Regions from separate parts of the Methylomonas sp. BW4-1 genome, predicted to be linked through region 2. Evidence: predicted binding sites of a transcription regulator. Region 2 holds the regulator's gene; the other holds the start of a gene.
The links. Region 2 encodes HrcA, which represses chaperone genes, less so after heat shock. Its sites were predicted from a motif close to TNTTAGCACTCNNNNNNNNNGAGTGCTAANA; they were not measured.
Positions count from the first base shown of each region.

Region 1: a site for HrcA is predicted at 5,423-5,453, ahead of groES (co-chaperone GroES). Genes of this name have one in related genera too.

Region 1 is NZ_CP184125.1:3,877,737-3,885,823, forward strand. It holds gene ACH5Y9_RS17975 (DUF6671 family protein) at 1-661, shown strand, start outside; gene zwf (glucose-6-phosphate dehydrogenase) at 790-2,280, opposite strand; gene ACH5Y9_RS17985 (response regulator) at 2,408-3,154, opposite strand; gene groL (chaperonin GroEL) at 3,331-4,971, opposite strand; gene groES (co-chaperone GroES) at 5,028-5,315, opposite strand; gene ACH5Y9_RS18000 (HesA/MoeB/ThiF family protein) at 5,521-6,267, shown strand; gene ACH5Y9_RS18005 (hypothetical protein) at 6,400-6,537, opposite strand; gene ACH5Y9_RS18010 (cation-transporting P-type ATPase) at 6,727-8,087, shown strand, end outside.
Region 2 is NZ_CP184125.1:484,819-492,905, forward strand. It holds gene ACH5Y9_RS02175 (cobaltochelatase subunit CobN) at 1-1,983, shown strand, start outside; gene ACH5Y9_RS02180 (TonB-dependent receptor) at 2,246-4,705, shown strand; gene ACH5Y9_RS02185 (glycine zipper 2TM domain-containing protein) at 4,941-5,270, shown strand; gene hrcA (heat-inducible transcriptional repressor HrcA) at 5,827-6,867, shown strand; gene grpE (nucleotide exchange factor GrpE) at 6,918-7,556, shown strand; gene dnaK (molecular chaperone DnaK) at 7,628-8,087, shown strand, end outside.

The DNA.
Region 1 (8,087 bases), 2.0 Mb from region 2:
CGCGCGCGCCAAAGCAAGAATGGGTATGCAACTCTCCGGCCTGTCGATAGGTTTGGCGAGTGAAGGGGCGTTTGGGCCGGACCCGGTCTCGTTCATGCTGCCGCATAATCTGGAGTTGTTGCTGTGGATTGACGACGGTTTGGGTATAGAAGTGATCGCGACCGCATCCGGGCATACCAACTTTTCCCACAAAACCGTCCCCGACTTTAAAGAGGCGAAACACTTCGCCGAATCTGCGGGGTTTCCCGAACACCATTTGATCGTGCGACCGGATGATGAACATCACCCGCAGTTTCGTAAGGACTTGTCGACTTGGGACGCTTTTCAGGAGGCCGTGGATTGGGCTTTATCTTTATCCCTAACCGGGAAAGTTTTCATCGAAACCGATATGCGCGCATTCGCCAATCCGACACGTATGCTCAACATTCGCCGCGCAGCCGCAGCTTTGGTGGAAAAATTAAGTTCGCTCTGTCCCGCTTGTGGCGCGCCCGGCTTTGCCAAATCTGGCGTAGTCCGCGGCTTACCTTGCGAGGATTGCGGACAAGCCACTGAGCAAGCCAACGCGGATATCATTGCTTGTGTGCGATGCACGCAGCAAATTTTGATTGATCGAGAGGAACAATTTGCTGCGGCGGGCAATTGCGACTACTGCAATCCATAACGCACATCATCAATCCGCTCAATAAAACCTGAGAAGCTAATCCATATTAAGCACCAATTTCTCCAAACAAATCAGTACTTAATATGTGAAACGCGGCTAGGCAACAGCGTTACGCAACCAAAAACCGATTACGGCTGACACTCCGGCATCAAGGAACTGCGCCAGTACTGGTCTTCCTTCTCGAACAAGCGGCGGCTTTCTTCCGGCCCCCAGGAACCAGCCGGATAGGTGGCGATATAGTCCCGCTCGGTCACCCAATTTTGCAGAATGGGATCGACGATGCGCCAGGCGTATTCCACTTCGTCGAAACGCAAAAATAGCGAACGGTCGCCCTTCATCACATCCAATAACAAATCTTCGTAGGCATCCACGCGGCGTTCGTCGGGATTGCGGAAGCTGGCATCCAGGCTGGTAGTGCGGGTACGCATTTCCAGACCCGGCTCTTTAACGGTCATTTCGATGCGGATGCATTCTTCGGGCTGAATCCCCAGCAATATCCAGTTCGGCGTCATGCACTGCACATGGGTATCCCGGAAAAACTGAAACGGCGGGTGGCGAAAGCAGATCGAAATCGAGGATTGGCCCTTGGCCATGCGCTTGCCGGTGCGCAAGTAAAACGGCACGCCACGCCAGCGCCAGTTGTCGATCAACAATTTCATGGCCGCATAAGTTTCGGTACTGCTGTCAGCGGGAATATTGGCTTCCTCCAGGTAACCGCCCACTTTTTGACCTTCGATATTGCCGCGGGCATATTGGCCGCGAAAGGCATGTGCATGCACAGCCGATTTCGGGATCGGCCGAATGGACTTCAGCACTTTGACTTTTTCGTCGCGCAGCGATTCGGCGTCCATGGACACCGGCGGCTCCATCGCCACCAAGGTTAACAGCTGTAACAGATGGCTTTGCAGCATGTCGCGCATCGCCCCGGCGCTATCGTAATACTCGCCGCGGCTACCTATGCCCAGTTCTTCGGAATGCGTGATCTGCACATGGTCGATGTAATTGCGATTCCACAAGGGTTCCAGCATGACGTTGGCAAAACGAAACACCAACACGTTCTGCACCATGCCTTTGCCCAGGTAATGATCGATGCGGTAGATCTGGTCTTCGCTTAAGTAGCGGCTGAGGCGTTTTTGCAGGGCTTGGGCGCTTTCCAGATCATAACCAAACGGCTTTTCGATGACGACGCGGCGCCAGCCGTATTCTTCGTTCAGCAGCTCCACTTGGCTCAAGGACTCGATAACATTGCCGAAATCACTGGGACCGATGGCCAGATAGAAGGCCATATTGCGGGAAAATCGCGGCTGAGCGTTTAGCGTTTCCGCCAGGGTTTTATAGCATTCCGGCTGATCAAGATCGCCGCGATGATAATCCAGCCGTTCGCTAAACCGATTGAATACGGCCTCGTCTAGCGGCGTATTGGCCTGCTCAAGTAGCAAGGCCTTCACTTCGGCCAGCCAGGTTGCTCTATCCCAGGGACGGCGGCCCACGGCCAGGATGCGTGTGCCTTCCGGCAGTTTTTTTTCCAATTCCAGATGATAGAAGCCCGGCATCAGCTTCAAGCGCGCCAAATTGCCGGTAGCACCGAAAATGACGTAAGTGCAGGGGTCTGTATTCATAAAAGCCACCTTGTCTTTACTTTGCAATATAGGGTGCAGTTTGCATCATTTGTGCGGGCGCGTCGAACGCCAAAGCGCCGCAGCAGATAAAAGCGGCCAAATTAGAGCCACGCGAGTGTCACCTTGGTCATAATATGGCGTCATCGTCACCGAGACACTTCAGAACTTGATCCTGGTTATCCAGCAGCCGAATCAGCTTAATTTTCATTGTATTAAAGCGCTGTTGCGCCAACTCTGCGTCGGCTTGTGCCAACGCTTTTTGCAAGTTCTCGACGACCGCCAGGCAATCGGCAAAATCGTAAAAACAAAAGGTGCCATGCAGTTTATGGTTCAAATCCCACGCCTGTTGCAGCAATCCATTGTCCAAGGCCCGCTCGATGTCGAGTATTAATCCAGGCAACTGCTCAAATAATTTGCCCATCAAGACTTGGCTCAACTGCCGGTTATGCTGGGCTTTGCGCAAAAGTTGCCCGGCATAATACTCGGCGTTCACCGGCTCATGTTGCCGCCAACGCACCAGCAATTGCTCCAACTGGTAAAGGCGAACCGGCTTGACCAAACATTCGTTGAACCCGGCGGCGATTGCCCGTTCCTGCTGCTGATTTTGCGCGTGTGCCGTGACGGCGACTGCCGGCGTTTGCCGATTGTAGTTTTCGGTGCCGCGCAAATTGGCGGCGACATCGAAACCACTCAAAAACGGCATGTTCACATCCAGAAAGATGAAGTCGTAGCGGCGTTCTTGCAACAATTGCCAGGCCTCCCGCCCGTCTTTTGCCGAGGTGATATTGGTCGTCCAGTATTCCAACTGTTCGCGTAACAGCCATAGATTGATTTCATTGTCGTCAGCGATCAGAATCGAAAAATCGTTGGTCATGGTTAATAGCTTCGAGCTGTGAATAATTTGCTGATGCCGTTATCGAATGTTTCGCGGCAAAAATCAATCTATAGTGAGGCAAACCATCGTAAACCGTTCCACACCCAAAGCGCCAGGCAATAAAAAACCCCGGCACCTTGCGGCAACCGGGGTTTTCAGGCCGAGGCCGAAGGCGATTACATCATGCCGCCCATGCCACCCATGCCGCCCATATCAGGCATTGCAGGGGCTTTGCTGTCGGATGGTGCATCAGCAATCATCACTTCGGTGGTGATCATCAGGCCAGCAACCGATGCGGCGTTTTGCAAGGCAGAACGGGTCACTTTCGCAGGGTCCAAAATACCCATCGCGATCATGTCGCCGTATTCGCCGGTAGCAGCGTTGTAACCGAAGTTACCGGTGCCTTTTTTAACTTCGTTCAGCACCACAGACGCTTCGTCTCCGGCGTTGCTGACGATTTGACGCAAAGGCTCTTCCATAGCACGACGCAGGATGCTGATACCTACATCTTGGTCATGGTTGATGCCTTTCAGGCCGTCCAGAGCAGACAGTGCACGGATCAGCGCGGTACCACCACCGGCAACCACACCCTCTTCAACTGCGGCGCGAGTTGAATGCAGCGCGTCTTCAACGCGGGCTTTCTTCTCTTTCATTTCCACTTCGGTCGCAGCGCCGACTTTGATCACCGCGACACCGCCAGCCAGTTTGGCCAGACGCTCTTGCAATTTCTCACGGTCGTAATCGGAAGTCGCATCATCAGCTTGCGCGCGAATTTGCGCAACGCGGCCTTTGATTTGATCTTCGTTGCCGGCACCGTCGATGATGGTGGTGTTTTCTTTGTTAATTTGGACACGTTTAGCAGTACCCAATTGGCTGATGTCGGCTTTTTCCAAAGACAGACCCACTTCTTCGGAAATGACTACACCGCCGGTCAACACCGCGATGTCTTCCAGCATGGCTTTACGACGGTCACCAAAACCAGGCGCTTTAACGGCAGCCACTTTAACGATACCGCGCATGTTGTTGACAACCAGCGTTGCCAAGGCTTCGCCTTCAACGTCTTCCGCGATGATCAATAAAGAGCGGCCGGATTTAGCCACGCCTTCCAGAATCGGCAACATTTCGCGAATGTTGGAGATTTTTTTGTCGTACAACAGCACGAAAGGATCGTCCAATTCGACGCTCATGCTTTCTTGCTTGTTGATGAAGTACGGCGACAAGTAGCCACGGTCGAACTGCATACCTTCGACAACGTCCAGTTCGTTGTTCAGACCAGTGCCTTCTTCAACCGTAATTACGCCTTCTTTACCGACTTTTTCCATCGCTTCGGCAATGATCGCACCCACTGATTCGTCGGAGTTAGCAGAGATGGTACCTACTTGCGCGATCGCTTTGCTATCGCTGCAAGGTGTAGCGGCTTTTTCAATCGCTGCAACCGCTGTAGTGACTGCCAAATCGATACCGCGTTTCAGGTCCATTGGGTTCATGCCCGCTGCGACTGATTTCAAACCTTCGTTAACGATGGCTTGCGCCAGAACGGTCGCAGTCGTAGTACCGTCGCCAGCTACGTCAGAAGTTTTTGAAGCCACTTCTTTGACCATTTGCGCGCCCATGTTTTCGAATTTGTCTTTCAATTCGATTTCTTTGGCTACCGATACACCGTCTTTGGTGATGGTTGGTGCGCCGAAGCTTTTATCCAATACAGCGTTGCGGCCTTTAGGACCCAAAGTCACTTTTACTGCATTTGCCAGAACGTTAACGCCTGCCACCATCAGTGCACGCGCGTCGCCACCAAATTTTACGTCTTTTGCTGCCATTTCTTATTCCTGAGATATTGGTTAAATTGAAAAAGAGTGTGTCGAACGAATTGGGCTTAACCCAAAACACCCATGATGTCTTCTTCGCGCATGACGATGTATTGCTCGCCATCGACTTTAACTTCGGTGCCGGAATATTTGCCGAACAACACGCGGTCGCCAACTTTAACTTCCAGGGCACGTACTTGGCCGTTGTCTAACGGTTTACCTGAACCTACTGCCAACACTTCGCCTTCGCTAGGTTTTTCAGCAGCTGAACCCGGCAACACGATGCCGCCTGCGGTTTTGGTTTCTTCCTCAACACGTTTTACGACGATACGGTCATGTAACGGACGAATTTTCATCAATGTCTCCTTAATGTAGATAAAGTTAAAGGTTAAAAACTGTGTAAAGCAATTTAAAAAACAGCTACCCCTTACGGAGGAAGCGAGCTTTTAAGCGGCCTCAGTTTTATTAGCACTCTCTAGCAACGAGTGCTAATAATATCCGGCTTTTGCACTCTGTCAAGCTCTTTGGCATCATCTGCGCCTTACCCAAGCCATACACACTATGAACGACGAACAATTACTCCGTTACAGCCGGCAAATCATGCTGCCGCAAATCGATATTGCCGGTCAGCAAAAACTTCTCGAAGCCAAAGTATTAATCGTCGGTGCCGGCGGTTTGGGCTCGCCTGCCTCAATGTACCTGGCTGCGGCCGGCGTCGGCCAGATCACCGTCTACGACGACGATCAAGTCGATTTGACCAATTTGCAACGCCAGATTGCTCACTACACCAGCGATATAGGGTTGGATAAAGTTATTTCAACCCAACAGACTTTGGAAAAAATTAATCCGGGCGTAAAAGTATTGGCTCGCAAACAGCGATTAGCCGGCGAACAGCTACTTGCAGAAGTGGCTGACGCCGACGTAGTGCTGGACTGCAGCGATAATTTCACTACCCGGTTTGCCATTAACAAGGCATGTGTCGACCGGCAAACCCCTCTGGTTTCCGGCGCGGCGATCCGCTTTGAGGGTCAAGTCAGCGTATTTACCCCTGGGTTAAACGATAGCCCGTGCTATAACTGTCTTTATCAAAGCGATGGCGAGGAATTGCAAAATTGCGCCCGCAACGGCGTGATTGCGCCGATCACCGGCATCGTCGGCAGCATACAGGCCTTGGAAACGATAAAGCTGCTAGTCAACACCGGCAGCACATTAACAGGCCGCTTGCTGTTGCTGGACGGCCTGAGTATGGAATGGCATAGCATGCGCTTGAAGAAAAACCCACATTGCCCGAGCTGCGGCGCGAAATAAGCTAATCCGCACAAAAAAGCCGGGCTAATCCCGGCTTTCTATTGCTGGCAAATAAGACGTAATTAATTTTTTCCCAGTTTGCCTTTAACCATCAGAATGGCTTTGCTGACATTTCTCAATAGCGCCGAATCGCTATCGCCGTGCGGTCTCGATGTCGCCGAACGGTTCGCCATTCTTCATGGTGTACATGTAAATGAAATACCCCAACGGTGCGAAAGCGAAGATGGCAATAATCAACATCAACACCACTAATTCGATAACTCCGCCCATATATACCTCCAACTATTTGTTTTTATTTTAATTTAGAATGAGGCCATAGACCTCGGGCATGGACTATAACCCCATCCCTTTTAGGGAACAAGCACAAAGTATTCTTTGTCAACTTATGGTTTTAACCTCAGGCTAATTTAGCCTTGGGGCAACTACGTCAACGCCATCTTCAACTATCAATCTGAGCATATGGACCATTACCCTAAAGCCAACTGGCACAGCCAAACGCCGGAAACCGTATTAACGCATTTCGGCGTAGAGCTGGGTCAAGGCCTGAGCAGCGAGGAAGCGCAAAAACGCCGAGCGACTAGCGGCGCCAACCGCCTGACCGCTCGCCGCGGCAAAGGGCCGTTGCTTTTATTGCTGGCGCAATTTCATCAGCCCCTGATCTACATCCTGCTGTTTTCCGCGGCCACCACCGCTTTTTTAGAGGAATGGACCGACAGTAGCGTAATTTTTGGTGTCGTCATCATCAATGCCTTGATAGGCTTCGTTCAGGAAGCGAACGCGCTGAAAGCGATTAACGCCCTGGCTCAGACCTTGAATATCAGCAGCAACGTCCTGCGTGACGGCCAGCGCCGAAGTATTGCTGCTGCCGAGTTAGTTCCCGGCGATTTGGTATTCCTGCAATCCGGCGACAAGGTGCCTGCCGATCTGCGCCTCTTGCAAAGCCGCGAACTGAAAATCGACGAATCCGCGCTAACCGGCGAATCGGTACCGGTGGAAAAGCAGGCACAGACTCTAGCCTCGGCCACCTTATTGGCTGATCGCGCCAATATGGCGTATTCCTCGACGCTGGTCAGTTACGGCAGCGCACTGGCCGTGGTAGTCAGTACCGGCGATAACACCGAGATTGGCCGCATCAACAAGCTGATCGGCAGCGCCGAACCGCTGGAAACGCCGCTAACGCTAAAAATGAGCCAATTCAGTCAATTGTTGCTCTGGGTGATCGTCGGCTGCGCGGCCATTACCTTTGCGGTCGGCGTCTGGCGCGGTGAAACCATGTTGGACATGTTCATGGCCTCCGTGGCGTTGGCTGTCGGCGCCATCCCGGAAGGTCTGCCCGCGGCGCTGACGATTACGCTGGCTATCGGCGTCTCGCGTATGGCCAAACGCAACGCCATCATCCGCAAACTGCCGGCGGTGGAAACCCTGGGCAGCACCACGGTGATTTGCTCCGACAAGACCGGCACCTTGACGCAAAACCAAATGACCGTGCAATTCGTGCAGGCAGGCGGTGAAATATTCGAGGTCAGCGGCAGCGGCTACACGCCGGACGGTGAATTTACAAACCATAACCAAGCGGTCGACCCGTCCCTTAAACCAGCACTATTGGAATGTTTAAAAGCCGGTCTGCTGTGCAACGACGCCCGATTAATCGCCGACACCGACAACTGGCGTATCGAAGGCGACCCTACCGAGGCCGCCTTGCTGGTAGCCGCCCACAAAGCCGGTCTGCATCAAGCCAGCGTCAGCGGCGACCATCCGCGCCTGGACGCCATTCCGTTCGAATCCGCGTACCAATTCATGGCCACTCTGCATCACAACCT
Region 2 (8,087 bases):
GAGATCAATCAAATCGCCGCCAAGGCCGGCTTGTTGAAGGACCTGAAAATGGAACGGGCCGAAACCGGCGACCAGTTGGAAGAACTGGAGCATTACCTAAAGGAAATCCGCGAGAAAAAGGTGCCGATGGGTTTGCATACCTTTGGTAAGGCGCCGGACGAAGCGGCCAGACAGCGCTTCGCCGAAGCCATCGTTGCCCGCGATCCCAAGCTGAAAGGCGAGGCGTTGAAACAAAAAGTCCAGGCCACGGCCAAACTGATTGCCGATAGTGCCAACGCCGAAATGAACGCGCTGATGGATGCGTTGGCCGGCCGCTATATTCCGGCCGGCAGTGGCGGCGACCCATTGCGCAACCCGGATGCCTTGCCGACCGGCAAGGATTTGTACGGCTTCGATCCGTCGCGGATTCCCAGCGAGGCGGTTTACAACGAAGGCGCACGGCTGGCCGAGCAAGTGGTCGCCGACTTTAAAAAGCAGCACGGCCATTACCCGGAACGCCTGGTGTTCAATTTGTGGGGCGTGGAAAGCTCGCGCCACGAGGGCGTGATGGAAGCGCAAATCATGCACCTGCTCGGCGTCAAACCGCATTGGGACGAGCGCGGCCGCACCCAGGGCGTGGACGTGATCAGCCGCGATAAGTTGGGCCGGCCGCGTGTCGACGTCACCATCATTCCGTCCGGCTTATACCGGGATTTGTTCGCGTCGGTGATCAAGTTACTGGATCAAGCCGAAACCAAGGCTCAGGAACAGGACGAGCCGGACAATCCGTTGCGCCGGCATATCAAGGAAACCCAGGCCGAATTGGTCAAGCGCGGCTTGAAACCGGAGGAAGCGTTGGACATGGCTTCGGCGCGCTTGTTCAGCGTGCCGTCCGGCGCCTACGGCACCAATCTGGACCGGGCCATTCCGCTGTCCAACACCTGGACCGACGAAAAACAACTGGCGGACGTGTTCTTCAACCGCATGCACCACGTCTACGGCCGCGGTCATTGGGGCGAAGCAGCCAGCAAGGACGCGACGCTGGCGGTGGACTTGTTCAAATTGTCTTTGAAAGACACCGATGCGGTGATCCACAGCCGCTCGAGCAACGTCTACGCCACGCTGGACGGTGACGACTTCTTCCAATATCTGGGCGGCACGGCAATGGCGGCGCGGCAAGTCAACGGCAAAACCCCGGAAGTACTGGTCGCCGACTTGGCCGACCCGACCGCCGCCAAGACCATGAGTCTGGAGCTCTATCAAGGCCGGGAAATGCAAAGCCGCTACCTGAACCCGAAATGGATCGAGTCGATGTTGAAGGAAGGCTACTCAGGCGCGCGCTTCATCAATATGGTCGCCGAAAACCTGTGGGGCTGGCAGGTGACCGTGCCGGAAGCGGTTGGCGCCGAGAAGTGGCAGGCGATGTACGAGACCTACGTCGAGGACAAATACCAGTTGGACATCCAGAAAAAGTTCGAGCAAGCCGACAACCTGCTGGCCTATCAGGCCATGGTGGATCGGATGCTGGTGGCGATCAACAAAGGTTACTGGCAAGCTGATCCAGCTGTGAAAGCCAAGCTGGAGCAGGTTAACAAGGAAGTCATCGCCAAGGCCGGCGTGGCCTGCAACAAGGATACCTGCAGCAGCCCGGAAATCACCAAGCTGGCTGAGCAACAGGATGCGGCAAAAGCTGCCAAGGCTGCCGCGCCGGGTGCGCAAGCGCAGCCACCGGCACCCGCAGCGGCTCAAACGCCACCGCAGCCCACTCAATCTCAACAGCCGGCAGCCGCTCAGCAACCGCAGGCTCAAGCACAAGCCGCGCCGGATGCCGCCAAGCCTTTGGAAGGCTATGAGATAGAAGAGAAAAATGCCGCCAGCGAAAGCACTGAACAGCAACAAACCTTGAGTTCGGCGCAGAGCTGGTGGTTGAGTTTTGCGATCTTGCTGTTGTTTGTCGCCGGTTATTGGCACGGCAGTTGGGAACAGCGGAAGGACAAAGCCTAGCGCTTGGCTGGAAAAACCCTGGCCTCCTTGTTACAGCGAGGGCGGTAACCCTGGAAATTCGGCAGCCATCATTCCCGCTTTAGTGGGGATGATAGCTGCACGTAATTTAGGGAGCTCACTTAGTCCCGATATGAATAACAGCGTGGCGCCTCAGGGGGAAATTCAAGTAGGGGCCTGCTCTTGATGTAAGAAGAATTAAAAATAAATCTAACATGACCATGAAGCGCCGTTTTTTAAAGGTGCATTACCGGAGGAATCAACTTTGTCTCGTTTACACGTAATAACGCTGTTGGCCCTGACCAATTTGGCTTACAGCAATCAAATCCTGGCAGAAGATAGCGATCAAAGCGTCGTGGGGCCAGCCGAAACCGCTAACACCGACAATCCGGCCAGCAACGATGAGTCGCTGGGCACGATGGTGGTGACCGCCACGCGCTCGGAAATCAGTGCATCGATGGCGCCGGCCAATGTCAGTGTCATCACCACCGAAAATACCGAAAACCGCCTGACCCAACGGATTGGTGATGCGTTGAAGGACGTGCCGGGGATATATTTGCGGGGTAGTGCTTATGGTACGAGTATGCCAGGCTCCAGCTTAAGTTCCTCAGCATTTCATGGTGTCAGTGGTACCAATCGATCACTGTTCCTGGTTGACGGCTTGCCGGTGAATCTGCCCAATAATGGCAGCGTCGATTGGAACATTCTGAATATGGACGACGCTCAGCAAGTGGAATATGTCCCTGGACCCTTTTCAGCGCTGTACGGTAGTGGCGCGATGGGCGGTGTACTGAATGTGATCTCCAAAGTCCCCACTAAGCGCGAAGGGCGTCTGTCCTTTGGTGCCGGTGGCGCGGCTGTTGATCAATGGGGCATCAAAGGCCGTTACCGGGATCGTTTTGAAAACGGCGTGGGGATTTCCGTGACCTTCAACCACATGGATAGCGATAACTGGGCGGTGTCGGATTACGTGACGGCTTCGCCGGCCAGCTTTACGCCATCGGCTACAGCGATACCGAATGCGGTAGTCAGAGCGAACACGGCTACCGCGTTAAGAAACGCCTCGACACCGGTATTCGGCGCCATTCCGACCGCAACCACCCAAGGTGGCTCGTCCTACATCATAGGCGACAAAGGGGATCGCCCTTGGGAGCAGAACACCGCTTCCTTGCATCTCTATTACGATTTGACTGATAGCACCGAGATTGATGGCGGGATGAGCTGGAGCCGCAGCGAAACCAGCGCAGGGACGTTTAACAGTTATTTGACCACTGCCGGAGGCTCGCCAATAGCAATCGCTACCGGAAACCCCACTGTCAATTCAGTCGCCAGCGTGGCCGGCCTGGCACAAAGCAACAACCTTAATCTAAATGGGCAGCGACTGAATGTCTACGAGCAGCAATTTCTGCATTTTTTGCCGTCAGTAGAAGACACTCGCCGCTATTTTGCCCACCTGAAACATGATTTTGGGCATGACGTGAAATTGAATGTCGATTTTCAATACATGGATCACGAGACTTATTCGCCTAGCCCAAACAGTGCGGCGTTCGACGATACCTTAAGCGGTGGCAGAGGCCAATTGACCGTCACGCCTAGCCAACGGATTGACGGTAACGTGGCATTGCGCTTCCCGTTTTTGTGGGATCAGCGTAATTTTGTCACCGTCGGTTTTGGCGCAAACCATAACAATTTGGAAGGTCAAAAACGTTTGGCCTTGAGTAATTGGCAAGATTGGTCCTCAGTGACGAATACTGTTTACGATGGCAAGGGCGAGTCGAGTATTTACTCCGCCTTTATTCAGGACGAAATTTGGTTGCGTAAAAACTTGATTGCTCATCTTGGCGTGCGTTATGACGACTGGTCAACTTCCGGTTCCATCGTACAAAAGGCTACTGTCACTTCCACGGGTACCACCACTAACCTGACGCAAACATACAGCGAACGTTCCGTGTCGCAATTTAATCCCAAATTCAGTTTGACCTGGTTGCCGGCGGATGGCTACAAGTTGTTTGCTTCAACCGGTTGGGCATTCCGTCCACCCACCAACTCGGATTTGTATTCGACATCGCAAACGGCTAGCGGCAGTGTTTTTACCTTGACGCAAGCCGGGCCGAATCTGAAACCGGAAACCATGTATTCATGGGAAGTAGGAGGAGAGGCAACACCGATTGAGGGTACAACGATTGCAGCCTCGTATTTTCACCATTACATTTCTGATTTGATTTACCGTAAAGATACGACATTAAGCGCAACCAATCGGCTTCAGGAGCGGCAAAATGCGGGTGAAGCGGAGGTTGAAGGCGTGGAGGCCAAATTAAGGCAGAAATTGTATTGGGACTGGCTGCATTTTACGGGAACCTACACCTTAAACGACTCGATAATTACCAAGAACGAGGCGAATCCGCTGTCGGTTGGCAAACAGATGGTGTTGTTGCCGGAGACCATGTTCAGTGGCGGCTTGGATGTCAAATATGAGCATTGGAGCGGTGGCATTATTGGGCGCTATGTCAGCCAGCAGTATACGAACGACCAAAATCTGGATCAAAGGGCCGGCGTCCCAGGGAGTTACGACCCTTATTTTCTGGTCGATACCCGTATTGCTTATCAAGCGACGAAAAATATCGATCTGTCGTTTTCGGCGAATAATCTGTTGGATCGGGAATATTCCTCTTTTTACCAACAAGCCGGCCGCACCGTTTACGGGGAAGTGTCTTACAGCTTTTAATGTGCGTGACTGTCGCCTCCGGCGCAATCTGCTCCGGATATTCGGTTTGCGAGTATCCGGAGTAATGGCTATTGGTAGTTTATAGTCCTCGCTTAGCGTGCACAGTTCACAAAAATTGGCAATGTAAGCGCCGGCTTTGCTGTCTTCATCTGTTCTTAATCTTTTCCTAATCAAGACTTAAACATTGCTCTCTAGAATCAACTCATAGATGAATTATTCTCGATCAAGGGGATTTATGTTTAGAGTGGCAAGTGTCGTTGTAATCAGTTTGTTGGTTTCGCCAATAGCCATCGCTGACGGGCATGGGCGAGGTCATCACAAACATCACCACCATGACCGGTACGTCGAGGTCGAGCGGGTGTATGTACCGGGGAGGGTTACGCAGTACGTCCCGGCACCGCCGCCCGCGCCGCGCTACGACCGATACGACCAACGCTCCACTCAGGGCTTGGTAGGTGGCGCGTTAGGCAGTGCGGCGGGTTACGAGATGAGTAGAGGCGATCCGTTGGGAGCCGGCATCGGTGCCGCCGCCGGCGCCTGGCTCGGCAACAGCATGAGCCGTTAATCAGCTACCGCCAATCAATTAACCGGTTTTGAATTTTTGGATGACTCATGCGACAGGAGGACAAAATGAGAATAAAAAATGGTAAAAAATATCAACAAGAACAGTACAGTAGAGTAGAAAAGTTTTTGAATGTATTGTTGTTTTTTGTCGTTGCCTACTATAGCTACTATGTGTTGTCTTTCTCCCAAATGGGGGCTTGAGACCACTGACGGTTGCGGTTTATTGGCCGTTTGCGTTCCTGCCATACAGTCCAGATAAGCAAACGCTAGATCGAATCAGAACCCTGCCAAGTCGTAAGACTTGCAGGGTTTTTTTATTGCCGGTTGTTGGGCAATATCGAAGATACATCTAAAAATCGTAATTCCGGAACAAACTGTCCATTGATCCGTTCTCCACGACACGGGGGCTTCGGATATTCAATCCCAGCCCTTGATTGTGCTGGCAGCGCTTAGTTTATTCATAACCTGTTCAAGCCGTTGACAAGGCCGGACCCAGCTGATAGCTTTGCTGTCTGGCACTCACCAATATCGAGTGCTAACGGAATTTGGGGGATGACGTGGCTGGCGGACAAGATTTAAACGAAAGATCGCTGTATTTATTAAAAACCTTGGTTGAGCGTTATATCCAGGACGGCCAGCCTGTTGGTTCGCGTTTGTTATCTAAAGATCCGCAGTTAAAGCTGAGCCCCGCCAGCATTCGCAATGTGATGGCGGATCTGGAAGAGATGGGTTTGATCCATTCCCCGCACACATCCGCCGGCCGAGTCCCGACCGTGAGCGGCTATCGTTTATTTGTCGACAGTTTGTTAACCGTCAAGCCTTTGGCATCCAGCGAATTGGACCAACTGCAACATGGCCTGAAAGGGGAGGCGGATAAAGCGAGTGACGTGTTGAACAAGGCTTCCAAATTATTGTCGGACGTAACGCGGATGGCCGGCGTGGTGACTTTGCCGCGCAGAGAAAGCGTCACCTTGCGGCACATCGAATTTCTGCCTATGTCCAATACTCGGGTGTTGGTGATTTTCGTCACCGACGACCAGGAAGTGCACAACAAAATTATTCACACCCACAAGCAATTCAGTCCTGCGGAATTACAACAGGCTGCCAACTATTTGAATTCGGTTTATTCCGGCCGCAGCTTGGCGAAAATTCGCGATTTGGTGGTGCGGGAGATGGAGTTCGATCAGCGGCAGGTCAATCAAGGCATGATGGACGCGGTGAACATGGCACAGCTGACCTTCAGCGAACAACCCAACGATGATTATGTGTTGAGCGGCGAAACCAATCTAATGGGCTTTTCCGAGTTGTCGGATATGGAGCGCTTGAAGCAGCTGTTCGAAGCGTTCAGCCAAAAGCGCGGCGTCATTCATTTATTGGATCAGTGTCTACAGGCCGAAGGCGTGCAGATTTTTATCGGTGAAGAGTCCGGCTATAGCGCATTCGATCATTGCAGCCTGGTGACGGCGCCTTATTCAGTGAATGACGAAGTGGTGGGGGTGTTGGGCGTGATCGGCCCCACCCGAATGGCGTATGAAAAAGTGATTCCGTTCGTGGATGTGACGGCAAAATTATTGGGCGCGGCCTTGAATCCCAAATAAATGGCCCTATCGTTAGGCCAACCAAAAAATTTAGAACCATGGAGTAAGTAATGAGTCATCAGCAATCGAGCCACGAACCCCAATCGGATAGCGATTTGATCGCCGAAGTTTTGGAACAGACCAAGCCAATCGACGCCGACGAACAGCCAACCGAAGCATCTGGCGCCGCCCCAGTCACTGTGGAAGCCTTACAGGAACAATTGGAGCAAGCTCAGCAACAGGCTGCTGCCAACCTGGATAAAGCCATCCGCACGATGGCCGAGATGGAAAATTTAAAAAAGCGCGTGCAAAAAGACTTGGACGACGAACGCAAATACGGTCTGGCCAAATTTGCGAAAGAATTGCTGAGTGTTCTAGATAGTTTGGAATTAGGCCTGCAAGCGGCAACCGGCGATAGCCCGGAGATAGTGAAACTACGCGAAGGCAGTGAATTGACCATCAAGCAATTCGAGTCGGTATTTGCCAAGTTTAATATCGAAACTGTCGACCCCATCGGTCAAGCATTCAATCCGGAATTGCACCAGGCGATGCTCATGCAGCCAAGTGCCACCGCCCAACCCAATACCGTGTTAAACGTCTTCCAAAAAGGCTATGTGTTGAACGGCCGTTTATTGCGCCCTGCCATGGTGGTGGTGGCGAAAGCCGAGGACAAACCTGCCGATAGCGCAAAAATCGATGAGCAGGCTTGAAATTAAGACGATCAACCGCATATCGCTAACAACTTTTTAATTTATTACCAATTCAAGTCTGGAGAATATCAATGGGCAAAATGATCGGCATCGATTTAGGAACCACCAACTCCTGCGTCGCAGTCCTGGAAAACGGCACCGCGCGGGTTATCGAAAACAGCGAAGGCGCGCGCACCACGCCTTCCATCATCGCTTTTACCGGCGACAACGAAGTATTGGTCGGCCAGTCCGCCAAACGGCAGGCGGTGACCAACCCTGAAAACACTTTGTTTGCGATCAAACGCTTGATCGGCCGTCGCTTTAAAGAAGATGCAGTACAAAAAGACATCAAAATGGTGCCTTACAAAATTATGGAAGCCAACAATGGTGACGCTTGGGTGGAATGCCACGGTAAAAAAATGGCGCCGCCCGAAGTATCGTCACGGGTGTTGATGAAACTGAAAAAAGACGCTGAAGCCTTCTTGGGTGAAGAAGTGACCGAAGCGGTCATCACCGTGCCGGCTTACTTTAACGACTCGCAACGTCAAGCGA